Thermogemmatispora onikobensis: one gene and its partner. The protein of the gene in region 1 binds, or shares a complex with, the protein of each later gene. Links are inferred from orthologs where the notes say so. Each region holds a gene or a part of one and is shown in the gene's direction. Other genes may lie near its edges.

Region 1 (3,260 bases):
TACCTGGCTGCGCGATGCTGCCTTTACGCTCTATAGCCTGCTGACCCTCGGCTTCACTCAGGAGGCCGAGGCCTTCATGCAGTGGCTTGATGCTCGCTGCCATGAGCTGAAAGAAAACGGCTCGCTCCAGCCCATGTATGGCATTAACGGCGAGCAGGAACTGGTCGAATACACCCTTGATCACCTGGAGGGCTATCGCCAAAGTCGTCCCGTCCGCATCGGCAACGCCGCTTACAAGCAGCAGCAGCTCGACATCTATGGTGAGCTGATGGATGCCATCTACATCTTCAATCGCTATAGCACGATCTCCTATGACCTGTGGGAGAACCTGCGACGTCTGCTGGAGTGGCTGCAACATCACTGGGACGATCCCGATGAAGGCATCTGGGAGGTGCGCGGCGGCCCCCAGCACTTTGTCCACTCGCGCGTCATGTCCTGGGTCGCCTTCGATCGCGCCTTGCGCCTGGCTCGCCACCGCGGCTGGCCGGCGCCAATGGTCGAGTGGATGGAGACCAGCGCCCGCATTTATGAGCAGATTATGCATAAAGGATGGAACGAGCGTAAACAGAGCTTTGTTCAGTATTATGGAAGCGATGCTATCGATGCCAGTGCCCTGCTGATGGCCATTGTCAAATTCACAGGACCGAACGAGCCGCGCATGCTCAAGACGATCGAGCGCATTCAGCGCGAACTGGCCAGCGACTCCCTGGTGCATCGCTATGATCCCGGGCGGGCTGCTGACGATGGCCTGGGGAGTCAGGAAGGCACTTTCAGCCCGTGCAGCTTCTGGCTGGCCGAAGTGCTAGCGCGCTGCGGACGCCTCGACGAGGCGCGCCTGCTCTTGGAGAAGATGCTCACCTATAGTAATCATGTTGGTCTCTATGCCGAAGAAGTCGGGTTGTGTGGCGAAGCTCTGGGCAACTTCCCCCAGGCTTTCACCCATCTCTCGCTCATTACGGCCTGCACCAACATTGACGCGGCCCTCAACCGGGCCCAGGGAAGGCTCAGCGCTGAGCGGCAGACGCAGCAAGCCCTGCCTTCCGAGCGTCCCGGAAGCCTGCCCTGACTCAGGGCAGGCTGGCGGAGTCAGAGCCAGCGACGAGAGAGAGGGGCATAAAAGGCCCCCCTTCTCGTGTTTTCACAAGTGGACCTTTAGCGTCCCTTTCTTTCTACAGTCAGGGGAATACGTTTGCAAGAAGCGGAGTACATACTGTCTATGGCGAAGCTCTATGACGCAATCATCATCGGCTCAGGGCCGGCAGGCTATACTGCGGCCATTTATGCTGCACGCGCCAACCTCTCGGTCCTGGTCTTTCAGGGTTACCAGGTCGGCGGACAGTTGATGCTGACCAGCGAGGTCGAGAACTACCCCGGTTTTGAAGAAGGCATCCTGGGGCCGGCCCTGATGGAGAAGCTGGAGCAGCAGGCGCGGCGCTTCGGGGCTGAGATGCTTCCCGAAGACGTCACTGCCGTTGACTTTAGCCGCCGCCCCTTTGTGATTACCAGCGATTCGGGCAGTTACCTGGCCCGAGGGGTGATCATTGCCACCGGCGCCAGCGCCAAATGGTTGGGACTGCCGAGCGAGCAGCATCTGCAGGGACGCGGGGTCAGTGCCTGTGCAACCTGTGATGGCTTCTTCTTTAAAGACAAAGAGGTGGCCGTGATCGGCGGGGGCGACACCGCGATGGAGGAGGCCCTTTTCCTCACGCGCTACGCCAGCCATGTGACCGTCATCCACCGTCGCGATACCCTGCGCGCCAGCAAGATCATGCAGGAGCGCGCCTTTAAAAATCCCAAGATCAGCTTTATCTGGAATAGCGAAGTGGTCGAGGTTCTGGGCGAGGACTCGGTGACCGGCCTGCGCCTGCGCAACGTCAAGACGGGCGAGGAGCAGACGCTAGTTGTCAAGGGGCTGTTTCTGGCCATCGGTCATCAGCCGAATACCGACCTCTTCCGGGGCCTGCTGCAGATGGATGAGCTGGGTTACATCATCCCTGTCGAGCACACCATGACCAATATTCCGGGTGTCTTTGCCGCTGGCGATGTAACGGATCGCCGCTATCGCCAGGCGGTCACCGCTGCCGGTGACGGCTGTCGGGCAGCCATCGATCTGGAGCGCTGGCTAGAGGGCCAGGCCCACGAGGAAGCAAGCCGTCAGGAAGCGCTGACCTCGGGTGAGTAGCCTGGCCGGTCTCATGACCTGACGTCTCGCCTCGCCTGGCCGCCGCGCCGCTCCCTCCAGATAGGGCGGCCAGGCTATCCTGGGAGCCTCCCCTCACCTCCGCCGCTCGGGCGGCTCCAGGTTTGGCGGGAAGCGAACGAAGAAGGAAACGAGAAAGGACCGATCCCGTGAAGCCGAAACAACGTCGAAGCCAGCAGGAGGCGCTCTACCGCCAGGCGCTCTTCGACGAAACGTCTCAGCCCCCAGGTTCAGAGGAGCGGAGGGCCGCGGAGCAGAGTCAGGACCAGGCTGCCCAGCGCCAGCGGATTCAGGAGATCACGCAGCGGCTGGTTGAGCACTATGGCGAGCCGGAGTGGTCCAGCAAAGACCCCCTCAGCCAGCTCGTCGATGTCTTGCTTTCGCATCGCACGCGCGACGAGCAGACAGCCGCCGCCTATGCGAGCCTGCGCCAGCAATTCGGAAGCTGGGAAGCGGTACGTGACGCCCCCACGGCAGCCGTAGAGAACGCCATTGCCGTCGTCAACTGGCCAGAGGTCAAGGCGCCACGCCTGCAGGCCATCCTGCGTCAGATCACTGCTGAGCGCGGCGTTCTCACCCTTGACTTCCTCTGCAGTCTCCCTGTCCAGGAAGGTCTCGCCTGGCTCAGTCGCTTCGAGGGCGTCGGTCCCAAGACTGCCGCCTGCGTCCTCCTCTTTAGCTGCCGCCTGCCAGTGCTCCCCGTCGACACCCACGTCCATCGCATCTCTATCCGCCTGGGCCTCATCCCGCCTCGGCTCACCCCCGAGCAAGCCCAGCCCGTACTGCAGGCCCTGCTGCCGCCCGAGGCTCGCCCCATCTACAACTTCCACAAAGGTCTCGTCTGGCACGGCCAGCGCCGCTGCTTCTTCCAACGACCGCGCTGTGACCAGTGCTTTCTCCGCGATCTCTGCCTCTATTATGCTGCTGCACGCCACAAGCAGCGTCGGGAGGCACAACAGACAGGTCAAACGGAAAAAGAGGCCTGACTGGTAAATAGCAAGAATATCCCTCCTTCCGAGCGAAGAAAGAGGGGAAGGGAAGAAGAAGAAGAAGAAGAAAG
Region 2 (3,483 bases), on another replicon or contig:
GAGAACGAAACGCTGCGTCGCTGCCCCCGCTGTGGGGGGCTTCTCTACAAGCCCCTGGGTAGCTCTTTCTATTGGCATGCCGATAGTAACCATCCACCTTGCGACATCACCAATATCGCCGAATCCTCCTTCAAGCCGCCCAGTACAGAGGCCGAGCACCCGGCAGAGAGGCGTGAATCCTCGAAATAAATCCGCCTTGCCGGGCGTTTCCTTCTCTAGAAGAGGAGGACCGTGCCGAGTCCAAGGAGAAGATCGAGCGCAAAGGGGTGCCTGTACAACCCCAGGCCCGCGACTACGTAATATCTCTTGATGAGGGAGGAAGCAAGAAACGACAGTGGCTCTGGCTGTCGTCTTGCAGAGAGGCTGCACCCGATGCTCATTACAGTATAGCGGAACCGAGAGGCAGCGGAAGCAGCTTGTTTCCCTGAGTGAGGTGAAGCATGTATAATCCACGCTATAATTCGCCGTTTGGTATGGGGGGAGAGCGCAATAACTGGCTTGGCTCCTATCCCTATCAGACGATTCCTTACGTCAACGAACGAGCGGGGAGCCTGGTTAGCAAGGTCATGCTATTGCTGGCCATCTCCTTCCTGGTGGCCTGTATCGGTACCTTTGTCGGTATCTCCTTCTTTGCTCAGGTAGCCAGCTTTGGAGCCTATCTGCTGGTTGCCTTTGGGGGCCTGATCGTCCTCTTTATTCTGCAGCTGGCGATCAACGTCCACGGGCTGAACCTCTTCCTGCTCTACCTGTTCACTTTCTTGGAAGGAATGTCGCTGGCGCCCCTGGTGATGGCACTGACCGGCGCCGGGATGGGGAATATTCTCGGAGAGGCTTTCTTGATTACGGCCTTGTCCTCATTGGGACTGGCTGCCTATGCCTGGACCACACGCCGTGACTTCTCAGGTCTGGGGAAGTACCTCTTCTTCGGCCTGATTCTCTTGCTGGTGGCGGGCATCCTCGGCCTCTTCTTGCCCGGCCTCTTTGGCACGGGTCTGGGTGGCCTGCTGATCTCCGTCGTCGGCATCGCGATCTTCGGCGGCTATGTCCTCTACTATGTACAACGCGCCAAGTATCTGGCCGACACCTTGCCCAATGCCATCATGCTCACCGTCGCCATCTTTGTGACGGTGATGAATCTCTTCCTCTACATCCTGCGCTTCCTTATGATCCTGCAAGGAGGAAGCCGCGATAATCGCTAGCGGGCAAGCAGCTCGCCGGCAAGACACGGCCTGGCAAACGCTCGGCTCGCCTGGCTGCGGAGGGAAACAAGGGGCCGGATTGGCCAATCGATAACCGGCAAAGGCTGAGAAATGAGGAGAGGCCGATCAGCTGACTTTGTCAGTATCCTTCCTCTCTTGGCTTGGCCTTCTCGCCAGGCGGGCAGCATAGTCTGCTCAGCCGGTCCTTCGACAGGACTCTTGTCACAATCAAGGCGCTCGCTATTGCGAGGGCCTCGCTCTGCTGAGTATAATCAGACGGTGGCCTGGCTCTCTGGAATAAGGGCAGCGCTGCCATTGTTTTCCTAACTGAAAGCCTTTGAGGCTATCTTTGCTTCCTCAAAGCTCAAAGAGCAAGGAAGGAAGGAAGAAAGAAAGAAAGAAACCCATTTCTATTCCAGGGAAAGAGAGTCACGCGAATGGCTGAGCGTTCCAATCTGTTCCATATCAGCGATAGCGACTTCGAGGCGCGGGTGCTCAAGTCTCCGACGCCGGTGATCGTCGATTTCTGGGCAACCTGGTGTCCCCCCTGTCGCGCCCTCGCTCCTACCTATGAGAAGCTGAGCGACGAATATCAGGGGAAGCTGGCCTTTGCTAAAATGGATATCGACGAGAACCCGATTACACCCTCGCGCCTGTACGTCCAGGCCGTCCCAACGCTGATTGTCTTTAAAGACGGTCGAGAGGTTGCCCGCTTGGTGGGTCCTCATCCGCTGCGCCTGAAGAGCGAGATCGATCGCATCCTGGCTCAGGCCAGCGTCGCCTGATCCTCTTGCTAAGCGGGTAAGAGGAGCAAGAAAGAGGCAGTGTCGAAGGAGAAGTGCGACGATGAAGGCTGTTTCCAAAACCGCCCGTCTGACTCGCACTTCTCCATGTATGTTCCCCTCTCGACGCTTTTCGGCTTTTATGATATATTCTTCTCATCATCCTGACTGCCTGAGAGGTAGAATCCTGTTGTCTGGACATAGGGGGGACTGCATATTATGCCAATGTTGGAACGTTCGAATCCGCTGCCGCTCTATTACCAGCTGAAAGAGGTGCTCAAGCAGCAGATCCGCGCTGGGCATCTCGCCCCACATACGGCGATTCCATCCGAGCCGGAGCTGGTGGCACGCTACCGCGTCAGCCGCGCAACGGTGCGGCAGGCCCTGACCGAACTCGTCCATGAGGGCCTGTTGTATCGTCAACATGGCAAAGGGACTTTTGTCTGTGAGCCGCGCGTGCAGCAGACGCTCAGCGAGCTGACCAGCCTGAGCGAGGATATCCGCCGCCGTGGCAAGCAGCCGGGTGGGTTGCTGCTCGTCAGCGAGCTGGTGCGCGGTTCTGAAACGGTGCGCGAGCGCCTGCGCCTGCTCGATGAGGAGCAGGCGATTCGTCTGGTGCGTGTACGGACTGCCGATGAGGTGCCCATCGCTTATGAGGTCGATTATCTGCCATATCCGCGGGCGACAGGCATCTATCAGCGGGCCAAAGAACTGGGTGAAGGCTCACTCTATAGTATGATGGCCTCGGAGGGCCTGACCCCCTATATTGCCGAGCAGAATGTGAAGGCGGCCTTGCCCTCGGCGCGCGAGGCTGAGCTTCTTCGCATTCCCCCGGACGAACCCGGTTTGCGCGTCACTTGCACAACTTTCGATCAAACTGGCTCACCTATCGCCTATAGCGAAGTCTTCTATCCCGGATCGCGCTATGAATATATGGTCACATTGCGTGTCGCCAAGTCCTGAGTGAGCGGTCGCTGGCCGTAGCGATTATCGCCTGGGGCGGGCGGTGGTTGGTGAGCGAATCCTGTAGGAACTCTTGTTTGTGCCTGGGGAGAGCTGGACCGACGCCTTGCTCTCCCTCCTGTCTTGCACGACGCTGATTCACAGGACAGCTCATGCCAGCTGTCCTCGGCTACTTGTCCTGAAGAATGATCTGCCACAGAGCAGGCCGACCCGCTTGGCTGTAGGGACCGCCGATATCACGGAGGAGCAGTGTTGCTCTCCCCGGGGCCGGTGAGGAACCGATCTCGCTGACCGGGCCCCTTCATCGACCAGGGGAACCGGTCTGCTCTCTCTGGCAGCCTCGATCTCTCTCCTCCTTCGCTTCGGCCCCCTCCCCTGTATCCTGCTTCCCTGGCCGGGACTTTCTGCCCCTCGCCGGACCAGCAAGAACAGACTAGAAGAAGCTCTGACGGCATGTTATACTAGGCCGGGACGTGCTGTTGCGTAGAGCTTTACGCCGTTGACCACTGTTAGTCAAGCACGCTCTGATGAGCAATCAA

Evidence for each region. Proteins that work in one complex are often made in the same cells at the same time.
Region 2: the proteins of trxB (region 1) and trxA are in contact, whole or in part, in a crystal structure (PDB 1F6M), measured with the Escherichia coli proteins. The link is inferred for Thermogemmatispora onikobensis from one-to-one orthologs.

What each region holds. Positions count from the first base shown.
Region 1 is NZ_BDGT01000009.1:71,905-75,164, reverse strand. The notes cover bases 428-3,199. They hold trxB (thioredoxin-disulfide reductase), read left to right. Parts: upstream 428-1,216; coding sequence 1,217-2,182; downstream 2,183-3,199. Other genes in these bases: BGC09_RS06170 (endonuclease III domain-containing protein), read left to right, coding at 2,350-3,186; BGC09_RS06180 (glycoside hydrolase family 15 protein), read left to right, coding at 428-1,066. In the rest of the region: more of BGC09_RS06180, read left to right, coding at 1-427.
Region 2 is NZ_BDGT01000004.1:154,482-157,964, reverse strand. Bases 316-3,310 are described here. They hold trxA (thioredoxin), read left to right. Parts: upstream 316-1,636; coding sequence 1,637-1,984; downstream 1,985-3,310. Other genes in these bases: BGC09_RS03280 (GntR family transcriptional regulator), read left to right, coding at 2,201-2,944; BGC09_RS03290 (Bax inhibitor-1/YccA family protein), read left to right, coding at 441-1,199. Also shown: BGC09_RS03295 (hypothetical protein), read left to right, coding at 1-189. UniProt on the Escherichia coli protein: Participates in various redox reactions through the reversible oxidation of its active center dithiol to a disulfide and catalyzes dithiol-disulfide exchange reactions.